DNA from 2 places in the Rothia terrae genome. Region 1 is predicted to be linked to the other one. Evidence: riboswitches for the same ligand, from Rfam matches in the RefSeq annotation. Region 1 holds a riboswitch; the other holds the start of a gene.
What was found. Region 1 has a riboswitch for thiamine pyrophosphate ahead of IDM49_RS09505 (ECF transporter S component). Riboswitches for the same ligand answer to the same signal wherever they lie in the genome.

Region 1 (6,258 bases):
TCTTGGCCACATGGGTGTTCAGATTGCCGCTGCGATGGGCGCTGAGGTCACCGTTCTTTCACGCACCTTGAAGAAGGAAGAGGCAGCGAAGAAGCTCGGTGCAACCCGCACACTGGCAACCACCGAAGACGGCTTCTTTGAAGACCACAAGGGCGAATTTGACCTTATTCTCAACACCATTTCAGCCCCCGTTGATTTGGATGCCTACCTCGGTTTGCTCAAGCCCCGCGGCATCTTCTCAACCGTAGGTCTTCCCCCCGAAGCCCTTGAGCTTCACATGGGACGCCTGATTGGTGGCGGCAAGGTGCTCACCGGTAACAATATCGGCGGCATCGAAGAAACCCAGGAAATGCTGAACTTCTGCGCTGAGCACGGCATCGCATCCGTCATTGAAAAAATTTCAGTGGACCAGGTTGATGAATACTACGACAAGGTAGTTGACGGCGACGTCATCTTCCGCGCGGTTATCGACACCGCAACTTTCGAAAAGTAAACCTTTTCGTTAGCGCTATCTAGGGCTTCGAGACTCATCTGTTCAGGTGGGTTTCGGAGCCCTTTTGCGTGCGAGCTAGCAACGGATAATGTAACGCTTTGCTGGGGTTCCAGCTGTTTTTCTAAGATAGAAAGTACATCAATTCAGCACATTGACACGCAGGTAGTAACAGGCACTCACGTATGTATAACCTTCTACTTGCCATCATTTATCTCGCCTTTATTGGGTTGGGGATTCCTGATTCTTTGCTCGGTGCGGCCTGGCCTGCCATGTATAAGGATTTCGATGCGCCGCTATTCGGTGTGATTGCGAATAATGTGTCGGTGGTGCTTCTGCCCGCATTTTTGTTGGTGTTGACGGTGCTCATGGTGCTTATGCACGAGAAACTCTTGCGCGGTACAAAAGCGCTCGAGAGCTAGACTCGGGGGCTTTTAGAAAGAGCCGAAGACCAGTTTCAGAGTGCCTGCGTACAGTGAGATTGAGTAGGCGATGACTGGAATAGCCAGCCAGGTGAGAGCAAACACTAGGTCTTTTGACGAATGAGTCGGTACTCTCGCCCATGTCCTTTGGCCTGCGCCAAAGCCACGGGCTTCCATGGTCATGGCTAGTCGGGTGCCGCGACGTATTGCTTGAACGAGCAGGGTGAAGACCTGCCCGCACACGCTTTTCGCGGTTCCCAGTACACCGTTGCGTGCCCCTACGCCGCGGGCGCGTCGTGCAGCTCCTAGCGTGTTCCATTCGCTAAACATAATGCCGACCAAGCGCAGTGCAGCCAGTGCCGCCAGCACAAATCGGGCGGGCAGTTTATAGGTCTGCGCCAGTGAGTCGCCCAGTTCGGTGGGGTCGGTGGTAAGCATCAGCATGAGGGCGGGCATGGTCATGGCGAGCCCGCGCATCATAATGCCCACACCGGATGCGAGTGAGCCGGTTGTGATGGTGATATAGGCAAAATCGAGCAGAACAGTGCCGGTTTTCTCTGCCAAAATGGCGGTGCCCCAGCCTGAAAGTAGCGTCGCGAGAAGAATCGGCCAAAAACGCGCCAGGAGGTTGAAGGGTTTAAAACCTGCGATCACCAGCGCAATCATCTCTAGAACCAGCGCAACTGTGCCGGTGACCGCGTCCACGGTGAAAACCAGCAAAAGCGTGACGACGGTGGCCACTAACAACTTGATACCGGGATTGATCTTGCCCAGCCAGGTGTTGTATTCGGGGCGAGCGTCAAAGATATTGATGCTCATGAATGAGCTCCTAGGTAAAGGGTACGGCCGCCGAGAGCTTCAACGAAGTCCAGGTCGTGGGTGACTGAGACGACGGCTGTTCCCTGCGTCATGAGTTCGTGGAGCAAATTCACGAGCTCTGCCCAGGTGTTGGCGTCCTGTCCGAAGGTTGGCTCGTCAAGAATGAGGATGCGCGGTGCAGTTGCCAGCGCGGTTGCCACGGACAGTCTGCGTTTTTCACCGCCGGAGAGCGTGAACGGGTTAGCACCTGCTACGTGGTCTAGGCGCAACCGGCGCATGAGCGCCTCGGTACGTTGTGCCAGGTCTTTTTCGTCAACAGCTTGTTTGCGTGCTTTTGCGACCTGGCGCGGCCCGAACTCTAGTTCGGCGCGAACATTTGCCGTTAGAAACTGGTGCTCAGGCTCTTGGAAGACGAGGCCGATGCGGCTTACCAGCTCTTCGGGTGACCAGGATGCGACGTCCCAGTGAGCGCTGTCGCGTAGCTCATCGGTGGCGTAGAGAATGCCGTTGGCAGCTAGCTGTAATCCGGCAAGGGTGAGGGCCAGCGTTGATTTTCCGGCGCCGTTCACGCCCATGATGCTCAGGTGCTCCCCGGCGTTCACGCTCACATCGATACCGTCGGTGACAGGACGCAACGGTAACGGAAGGCTGACTGGCTCAGGTGAACGAGCTAATTTCTTGCGCGCACGCATCATCTTGCGGGTGGGCTGTTCACGCGTTACCGCTAGGGCGCGTCCGCGCAACAGCTCAGTGCCTGCGACGGCTGTGCCGTCAGGGGCAGGACGCGCGGTGGCAACTTCCGGTGAGTAGTCCGGCACCCATACGCCAGCGGCGATGAGCTCATCGCGCGCGTCCACGAGCACTTGGTCAGGCGAACCGTCATGGCTTATACCACCGCCGGGGCTCAGCACAATCACACGATCCATGAACTGTGCCCACACGCTCACGCGGTGTTCAATAACGATCATGGTTGCGCCTATATTGCGCTGGGCAGCTATCACGGCATCGCGGACTTCAAGCACGCCTTCGGGGTCGAGGTTAGCGGTGGGCTCATCCAGCAGGAGCACGCACGGTTGCATGGCGAGAATACCGGCTAGACCTAAGCGTTGTTTCTGGCCGCCAGACAGCGCCGATGTAGAGTGCTCCAGCAAAAGCTCGCCCAAACCCACCGCATCAAGCGAAGCTCTGACACGAGGCCAAATCTCATCGCGCGGCACCTGCAGATTTTCCGGACCGAACGCAACATCATCGCCCACTTTCGCAAGGATCACGGATGACTCCGGGTCCTGTTGCATCATGCCAACGGTACCGTGCGAATCCTCAGCGGGAACCCCATCGACCAGCAACTCGCCCAGGGCTGTCTCACCGTCATCATCGTGAATAACGCCCGCAAGCGCGTGCAAAAAAGTAGACTTGCCCGCGCCCGATGGCCCCAGCAAAAGCACTTTTTGCCCCGGTTCAATGACAAGGCTGAGCCCCGAAACAGCCGGAGAATGACGGCCGGGGTGATGCCACCCAAAGTCTTTGGCCTCTACGCGTGCACCGCCCATGTGCGTCCTTACCTTTGTCAGAAAAATTTAGCGGCGTGACTGACGGCCGGATGCCAGTGATGAGAGCACCCCGGTCTTTGCCAGTGCACGGGTCAGAAGCCACGAAACTAACCCTGCAAGAAGAGTTCCTGAAATCACCGCGCAAATAACGTAGATGAGCTTATTACCTGCAGTGTATTCGGGATTCCACACAATAACTTCGTAGATGCCCATAAATAGCCCCGATACAGCACCGGAGAGCAGGGCAGTGGGTAGGTTCCAGCGCTTATACATCAACAGGAGAAAGACGAGTTCAGCGCCAAGTCCCTGTACCAAACCTGAGTACACTACGGTGATGCCAAAGCCCGCGCTACCAATGAAAGCTGAGATAATCGCAGCCAACAGCTCAGTGTACAAAGCCGCACCGGGTTTACGAATGATAAGACCACCCAGCACACCCGCAATCAGCCATGCACCGGCAATTAGCGGAGTGAACTGTGGTGCTGCAACGGTTGCTGCGCTCACCGCGGGGTAGACCGCGTTGTTCCATACCCAAAAAATCAGGGCGCAGGCAACAGCAAGAACAGATGCCACCACAATGTCGTTGACGCGCCAGCGCAGTGAACGCGAACGCGCACCATGCTTGGGCGCGCGGCCAGAATCTGCTCGGTTAGAGGTAACAGACATAAAAAAATCCTCCCTAGTCTTAGGAAGGGGAAGGACGCGTGTGCGCACGCGCTCTTGAGATACTCGACTCCCTAGCGCCGGTACTAACCGGATCAGGTTCGAGGGTCAGCCTTCTATGGCACTCTCAGCACCGCGGTGGTGCTCCCCTGTCGATGCGCGCGTGGACGCGCGAGACGTGGTTTATCTTCAAACCACACCCAGTATAAGCACGGTTTTCTTGCTCACCAACTTATGACGGGACTTCGCTAACAGACAAAACCGCAGCAGACTGTGCATAAAAGAGCCTAAGCCGTTATTGTTATAGGCAACACTACTTATCAAAAGGAGTTATACAAATGAGCACTCTCGTAAAGCTCGGCGGCACCGCAGCATCACTCGGTGGCGTTGCACTGTCCAACAAGGTTTTGGCTGCTACCTGGAAGAAAATCACCGGCAATGAGCCCCCCGCAACCAACCCCGATCCCGATGAGCGCTGGCGCGACATCATCATCTGGTCACTGGTTACCGGTCTTGTAGGCACCATCATCAAGGTCGGCATCTCACGTGCGCAGGTAAACCTTGAGGCAAAGGACAAGTACAAGCACGGCGGTCAGGCTGAGGTCTAAATCTGCCTGAACTTTCAAAGTTTGCAAAAGCACCCGGAGGGAAAACCTCCGGGTGCTTTTGTATTGCTCTATAGAACCTGAGTATTGTTCAGTTTCGCTTTGATGGGATGCCGCCAATCAACATCCCTAAACGCCAGACCCGACCAGTTGATTGGCGGCATCCCATCTCAGCTACAGATCTCAGCAGACTTTAGTATCTTACGTTTTAGAAGGTACTTTCCTCATTCTGCAGACGCGGTGCTGGCTTAAGCGGTAGCACCATCGCTAGCCCTAAGGCAATAACGACCATGATGCCGATGACGCCCCACACCTGTGCGCCTAACAAACCAACGAACAAGCCAAAGAGTGCAGGAGCGAGGAAGCTGGCGGCGCGTCCTGTGGTGGAGTACAGACCAAAGAGCTCGCCTTCTTCACCGGGAGGTGAAACGCGTGCTAAGTAGGTGCGAGCTGCTGACTGTGCGGGCCCCACAAAGGCGCATAGTGCTAGGCCGCAGACCCAGAAGACGGGTTTACCGTCGAGAAAGAGAATCGGTGTTGCAGCGATGAGCACGCCGATGAGTGAACCCAGAATAACGTTTTTCGGGCCGAGCTTGTCGTCAAGGGACCCGCCGATAAGTGCGCCGACACCCGCCACCACGTTGCCTGCGATGGCGAAGATAATGATTTCATTAGCGCTGAACCCGAAGGACCCGGCTGCCAGCACGCCACCAAAGGTGAATACGCCGTTGAGACCGTCTCGGAAAATTGCGCTGGTGACCAAGAAATACAGGGTGGACGGCGTGGTGCGGTACAGGCGTTTGACGGTGTTGAACAGGTGTTTGTAGGCGTTAATAATCCCTGCAAGACCACCGGGGCCAGCGTCCTTCACCGATGTCTGACGCGTCCGCGCGGATTCACCGCGAAGGCTGAGCAAAAGGGGTAGCGAGAAAACCACGCACCAGAGCGCTGAGAACAGGGCGATACTGCGGTAGATCAAAGAACCGTCGCCTTCAGGGAGCGGCAGGATGCCCGGCTTGATAAACAGCACCATGACAAGCACTAAAGCGATGATGCCGCCAAAGTAGCCGCAGGCCCAGCCGATACCGCTGATTTTGCCTACGGTTGCCGGGGTTGAGATGCGCGGCAGAAGAGCGTTGTAGTTGACAACCGCGAACTCGTTGACCACGTTGGCGAGCGCAATGAGGGTTACACCAAACCACAGGAATTTGGGGTCCGGGTACACAAAGAAGCACAGTGCCATCAGGATTGCTGTAGCAAAGGTATTGATGCCCAACCAGAATCCGCGTTTGCCGGTGGCGTCAGCGTGCTGACCGCTAATGGGCGCCAAGAGCGCGATGAAGACGCCAGCGATGGTCAACCCGGCAGATAGCACCTGCGTGGTGTGGGTTTCTGAGCCGAAGACGTCGCTGGTGAGGTAGAGAGCCGTGAAAATGAACGTTGTCATAATCGCGTTGAAGCTGGCTCCACCGGCGTCCCACAGCGTCCACGCGAAAACTTTTTTACGGTCGGGTAAGGTTGCCATGTCACCTATGCTAACGGGCTTTGAGCTGCTTCTTTGATGTGACAGACAACTTTATACTCTAAGATTTTGCGTAAATTTATGAAGGATGCGGGGCGCTGTGATGCGCTCAATAGGATTACACGGGTGCCGGCTCGCGGTTGGCTTGGCTAAATACCGATACACTGTTAGGCATGTACAGCTGCCT
Region 2 (6,258 bases), 1.2 Mb from region 1:
AAGAAAGTCGACTGGAAGTCTTCTTCCAGTCAGGCTAGCCCAATCTTAGTAGCCAAGGTTGGGGATGTAGACGCCGGGGAAGTACTCATTAATCATGAGACCCCAGTCTTCCTGAACCAGCTTGTTGTACTCTGCGTCCGACAGGTTTTAGTGTCAGCAGCATTTGCAGGAGCAGCTGTGCCAAACAGGGTAGCGGTTGCAAGAGTTGCACCAGCAAGGGTAGTAGTCAGCTTCTTCATGGTGTTCATCTCCTCTGGGTTGCCCACAAGCTTTTCTTGTGGATCTTTTGGTTTGAACAATTTCTAGCCTAGTAAATACTTGTAAGTAAAAGTAACTGTTTTGTTGAAAAAACTGCAAAAAATCTGATAAATAATGCTCTGGCTAGTGTAAATAGATTTAATAATCAAGTAATAACGGGTACCTCTCCCAGGATTTGTGTGCGGTTTCGGATGCGAATCTGCCGCCGTAGTGCGAGAGTAAAAGACGCCATGGCAAGGCATATTCTTGCCGGAGAAAAGGTCTTGCACACCCCAAAATTGATAGGCTAAAACCATGACTCTTGTACTCAAAAACGTTCGTGAGTGGTCTGCAAGCAACGGTGCTGAGACCACAGATTTTCTGATTGAAGACGGGCAGATTTCTCGCAAAGAACCCGAAATAACCGCGCCGCAAGATGCAACGATTATCGACGGAAAAGGGCTTCTGGCTCTGCCGGGTTTTGTGAATGCTCACGCGCACATCGATAAAAGCTGGTTGCACCGCGACTGGGTGTCTAATCGTGCTGAGCCCAGCACTCAGGGGCGCATCTCTTTCGAGCGAGAAAAGCGGGATGAGTTCAACATTCCTAGTACCCAAGTGACTGAAACCGTTTTGTGCCAGATGCTGGCCTTCGGCACCACGCGCATCCGCTCTCATATCGATGTTGATTTGGGAGTTGGTCTTCGCGGGCTTGAAACTGTTGCTGAAGCTGTAGAGAACCTGCAAAACGCCGTAGAAGTTGAGGTCGTAGCCTTCCCTCGAGACGGTGTGATCCGTCGCCCTGGCGTCCGCGACTTACTCGAAAAAAGCTGCGAGCCCTGGCGTCGCTCATATCGGTGGTCTCGATCCTTGCCTGATTGATCGTGATCCTGCGGGGCAGCTCGATCAGCTTTTTGAAATCGCTTCAAAATACGACTGCGGTTTGGATATTCACTTGCACGATGCGGGGACACTGGGTCATTTTGAATACGAGATGATTCTGGAGCGCATCCACGCGTTTGGTCTCCAGGGCAAGGTCAACATTGCTCACGGATTTGCGTTGAGTACTGTTCCTGCATCGCGCCAGGAGTCTTTGCTGAAAGAGCTGGGCGAGGCCGGTGTATTGTGGTCAACTGTCGCTCCTGTGGGGTCTGCCCGTCTGCCGCTGCAGCTGATGAAGAACAACAGCGTGCGTTTAGGGCTTGGTACGGATGGCATTCGGGATTTGTGGTCGCCGTACGGTGATGGTGATAGCCGGCGGGCAAGTCGTCGTGCGTGAGGGCGAATTGGTGATCTAACGGTCTCTTACGCGGTGAGGAAGGGAATCATTAGTGCCATCGCCTGAGAACATTTTGTTGAGGCTGTCTGCTCGTGATGATGCGTATGTGCGCGAGCTTTTCGACAAACTCGAAGCTCTGGGTTTTCCCAGGCAGCATCAAAGTCCGCATATTTCTCTTACATTTGCACCAGAGATGGACGCTGCAGTGGTGCATCGGGCGCAGGAGGTTCTGCCGGGGTGCGTACCTTCGTTCTTGCGACGAGCTGGCATTGTCACCTTTGGCGTGAAACGTAAGCAAACAGTGGCGTGGCTACTAGAGGCATCTGATGATCTCGAGGACGCTGCTCGCCAGCTCAGCGCCCTCAATCCGGAAGGACGCGGTTCGCGTTGGGTTCCGCATCTGACCTTGGGTCTGCGACTTCCACGCGAGATAGTGCCCGATTATATTCGGGCGCTGGATGAACTAACGTCTCCTTATGTCAGAGAACTGACGGCTGAGCGGGCAGTTTACTGGCGGCCTCAGCTGGGTGAAGAAACTCAGCTTGCGCCGTGACAGATGTTACCACGAAAGCGTCATTTTCGCCCGATAAAACCGGGGAAAATGACGCTTTCGTGGTCACCTTTGTAGTTAGCCGCAGTACTCGAACGGGTACGTGCCGTCGCCCATGTCGGGCTTGGGCAGTACGCCCTCGGGGTCTGCCAGGCCTACCTGCTTGCCTTCTGCACACAGTCGGCGCATCGCCTCAAGCGTCATACGGCGGCCCACACCGGTAAAACGTTCAACACGGCTCACATCGAAAACGACCTTAGAGCTGAGCTTCTCATTCTCCAAACGGTAGAGCAGGCTTTCCGCTGCGTTGAAGGTAAAGCTGCCCTGCAACGTCACGATGCTGGTGTCATCACCCGTATTGAGGGTGCGAACGGAGCGCGACACCACACCGTCAACTTCCATCATGTGCATGGACATATCCGATGACATGCGCTTGAAAACCTCAACGCCGCGCACACTGTTGCCGTGAGAATCCAGGAGAGGAGAAAACACACCTACACCCAGCTGCCCAGGAATCGCGCCGAGAATACCGCCGGCAACACCTGATTTCGCCGGAATTCCAACATCTGTAAACCACTCACCGGCAGAATCGTACATACCCGAGGACGCCATCACGGACAGCACATGACGCACCACGCTGCGTTTAATCACGCGCTCACCGGTTACCGGGTGTACACCACCGGTTGCGAGGGTTGCGCTCATCATTGCAATATCCTGAACATTGACCAAAATGGAGCACTGGGCGGTATAGCCCGCAACTGCCTCGTGAGCCTTGCCTTCCATCATGCCGTAGCTGGTCAGCATGTGCGCAAAAGCAAGGTTGCGGTGGGAATGATCCATTTCTGACTGGAACACTTCTTTATCCATGGTCAGCTTGCGGCCAGCCAGTGCCGAGAAGAAATCAGTCACGCGGTCAACGCGTTCTTGCATTGTCGCGTCCTCACCGATGAGCATCTGGTGGGCCAAAATGGCACCGGCATTAATCATGGCGTTCTTGGGACGCTTGGTGTCTTCTTCAATTGAAAGGTCGTTGAAAGCATCACCCGAGGGCTCAACATCGATTTTGGTCTCCACGAAATCGATGCCGCGGTCAGTCAAGGTCGCAGCGTAGGCAAAGGGCTTAGACATGGACTGGATAGAGAACTCAGCCTCAACATCACCGGCAGAATAGGTGTGTCCCTCAGCGGTGGTCATGGCGATACCCAGCAGGTTAGGGTCAGCGTCCTTCAGTGCTGGAATGTAGTCGGCAACTTCGCCGTCTTTAATATCGCGAACCGAGTCGAGGATTTCCGTCAAATAATCGGGGATAGGTGTACGCATCTGTCCTGTCTTGGATAGTGAAGTTGGGCAATATACTTTTATATAACTATTGGCGCTCTTTTCGCTATCAATGGTGATAGAAAGCTCGAAGCTTTCCGCCGCTAACAGGTCAGCTGGGTGATATCTACCGTTTAGTATTTTTAAAGCATGATGCGCGTTAATGCGACTCACACAGACAAGGGATCCTCATGGCTGATACTTTGCCCGCTTGCCCCGAATGTTCAGAAGACTACACCTACGAAAACGGTGCGCTTTTTGGTGTGCCCTATGTGCGGTCATGAGTGGTCCGCGGATGCTGCTGATGCTGAAACCTCCGAGGTTGCAGTGGCGGTCGTGAAGGACGCGGTGGGTAACGAATTAGTAGACGGTGACACCGTTACTATTGCTAAGGGTCTGAAAGCCAAGGGCGGTGCTGATATCAAGGCCGGCACTAAGGTTCGCGGTATTCGCCTACTGGAGTCACCTGTCAACGGTCACGATATTGAAGCGAAGGTTCCCGGCGCAGGCCAGATGTACCTCAAGTCCTCTGTCGTGAAGAAGGCTAAATAGCCTTCTTGTTCCTGTAGGTGAGCCAGAGAAAAAGCGTTACTGGTAGCGGGCGTCCTGCAGTCTGGGATAGCCACTTGAAACACCATTGCTCATACTACTTATTTACTGCGAGCGGGTTGTAGTATGGCTTACATGGAAACACCTTTTGGCAAGACTCTCGAAGTCTACGAAGATAAGCAGTCCTTCTACAAGAGCTTCCCCGAAGCCGGTGAAGGCTGGAACCTGCAGGAATACCCCGGCAAAAGCCCTCTCGGGATTGACCTCTTTGATGGTAGCCCTGAAGACGACCCTCGCTGGGTGGTGACGTTCTGCGCACCGAAGAAAGCCGTCGAATTCGAAGAGACACCGTCAGGTTCATGGCCTGTAGTTGCGTTCGACCGTAACTCCGGTGACATCTATCTGCTGGCAGAAAGCGTAGCTTTCGAGCAGGCTAAAAACTCATACGACCACCTCTCACACGAGGTCAACTAATTTCATTTAGAACAAAGAAGTCGGCACCTTTTCATAAGGTGCCGGCTTCTTTTATATAAGTATTGGGGTGTTCCGATGCTAGTTCAGTGGAAGTCCAGATGACTGAATTTTCAGGGTAGACAGGGGGAGCGGACCGCCGTAAATATGCGGGAAAATCTCGGATTCAGCATCGTTGGGATCGCTGTTTTCAAACTTGATAGTGAGACCTTCTGCTTCAACCGCGTCCTCGTTGATGGCGAGCAGAAGAATGTCTTCACGGTCGCTGTAAAAAGCCTGCCACACTTCGCGCACCTGTTCGACGGACGCTGAGCAGTGAATAAAGCCAACCTCGTCAATAGTGCGACCGCGGGTTGAAACGGTGTAAACGCCGGTGTCTTGAGCTACGGCAAAGTCTTCGGGCAGAGCGAGATGAAACAACATATAGATAGCTTAGTGGGTGAGTGCTCTGATAAAAGAACTCTGTGCAACCAAAGAATTAACTTTTCACATATTTTCGTAAAAAATACTGTCAAATATCTGTTTACTCTTCTCTGACTAGGGTTAACAGGTGTAGTGTGTTGCGTATTGCCACGGGGTGTCTCTATGCAGGGAGGCTGAGAAAATACCCGTTTGAACCTGATCTCGGTAATTCGAGCGGAGGAATGGACAATGAGCGAAGTAGCTCTTGTGCGACGTATTTACGATGTATGGAAAGCATTACCCACCCATAACCCACTGGTGCAGTGCCTCACGAACACAGTGGTTCAGGGGTTTAGCGCCAATGTTTTATTGGCGGCTGGGGCATCGCCTGCGATGGTGGATGTGCCCGGTGAGGCCGGAGATTTTGCGGCTATCTCATCTGCAACGCTGATCAATTTAGGCACTATCGGCACTAGCCAGCAGTTGGCGATTCCAGAAGCGGCACAGTCCGCTCACCATTCTCAGACTCCCTGGGTACTAGACCCTGTGGCTGTTGGTGCGTTGAAGGTTCGCACCCGTCTAGCCCATGAGCTATTGAACTACCGGCCCACAGTGATTCGCGGTAATGCCTCCGAAATTATTGCCCTGTGCGGTGGTGCAGCCGCCCGAGGCGCAGACAGCACAGCTCAGGTGCAGGACGCACACGGGAGCGCCATAGAACTGGCGAAAAAGCACAAGACCGTGGTCGCGGTATCGGGAAGCGCAGACTTTATTACGGACGGCGAACGCCACTACCAATGCGCTAACGGCCATGCCATTCAGACCAAAGTAACCGGCTCGGGGTGTGCATTGGGTGCGGGGATTGGTGCCTGTGTTTCTGTCACCGAGGATGCCTTGTGGGGCACGGTTGCGGCACATGCAGTGTACGGGATTGCCGCTCAACAGGCCCAAGAGGTGTCAGCCGGTCCCGGTACTTTTGCCGCGAATTTCCTGGATGCTCTTGCGAACGTGAGCGAAGATGACGTGGAACGACTTCTCGCTGTACGACAGCTCGCCACCGATAAAGAATAGGTGGCGACCGTGCAACAGAACTCACCGCGGCCTGGAATTTACTTGGTGACGGATCCGCCGCTTTCCCTGGCGACTCATGCCCCCGAGCGGCACTTTAGAAGTGAGGCAGAGCGTCACAGCGCGGCTATCGATTTGACGACTCAGCTGGTAGAGACTGTCGTTGCGGCGGGAGTCTCAACCGTTCAACTGCGCTGGAAGAACGTAGAAGCCAGGTATTTTTATGACCTTTCGTTAGCAGTCTCAGACGTCACCGCTGGCACAGCGGATTTAATCATCAATGACAGGGTCGATGTTTATTTAGCAGCACGCGAAGCTGGCGCTCAGCTTGCGGGGGTGCACATCGGCCAAACCGACCTTCACCCGAGTAGCGTCCGAAAACTGA

Region 2: it holds a riboswitch for thiamine pyrophosphate, as region 1 does, so the genes downstream of both, thiM (hydroxyethylthiazole kinase) here and IDM49_RS09505 (ECF transporter S component) in region 1, are expected to answer to the same signal.

Annotation. Positions count from the first base shown of each region.
Region 1 is NZ_CP061539.1:2,081,051-2,087,308, forward strand. It holds gene IDM49_RS09485 (NAD(P)-dependent alcohol dehydrogenase) at 1-493, shown strand, start outside; gene IDM49_RS09490 (hypothetical protein) at 676-912, shown strand; gene IDM49_RS09495 (energy-coupling factor transporter transmembrane component T family protein) at 925-1,731, opposite strand; gene IDM49_RS09500 (ABC transporter ATP-binding protein) at 1,728-3,281, opposite strand; gene IDM49_RS09505 (ECF transporter S component) at 3,309-3,947, opposite strand; TPP riboswitch at 3,999-4,105, opposite strand; gene IDM49_RS09510 (DUF4235 domain-containing protein) at 4,283-4,552, shown strand; gene IDM49_RS09515 (MFS transporter) at 4,758-6,074, opposite strand.
Region 2 is NZ_CP061539.1:796,442-802,699, forward strand. It holds gene IDM49_RS03730 (hypothetical protein) at 93-266, opposite strand; gene IDM49_RS03735 (amidohydrolase family protein) at 553-1,119, shown strand; gene IDM49_RS03740 (amidohydrolase family protein) at 1,115-1,516, shown strand; gene IDM49_RS03745 (2'-5' RNA ligase family protein) at 1,569-2,069, shown strand; gene IDM49_RS03750 (glutaminase) at 2,145-3,386, opposite strand; partial or broken gene IDM49_RS03755 (zinc ribbon domain-containing protein YjdM) at 3,575-3,935, shown strand; gene IDM49_RS03760 (hypothetical protein) at 4,068-4,406, shown strand; gene IDM49_RS03765 (DUF952 domain-containing protein) at 4,485-4,826, opposite strand; TPP riboswitch at 4,967-5,065, shown strand; gene thiM (hydroxyethylthiazole kinase) at 5,055-5,876, shown strand; gene IDM49_RS03775 (thiamine phosphate synthase) at 5,886-6,258, shown strand, end outside.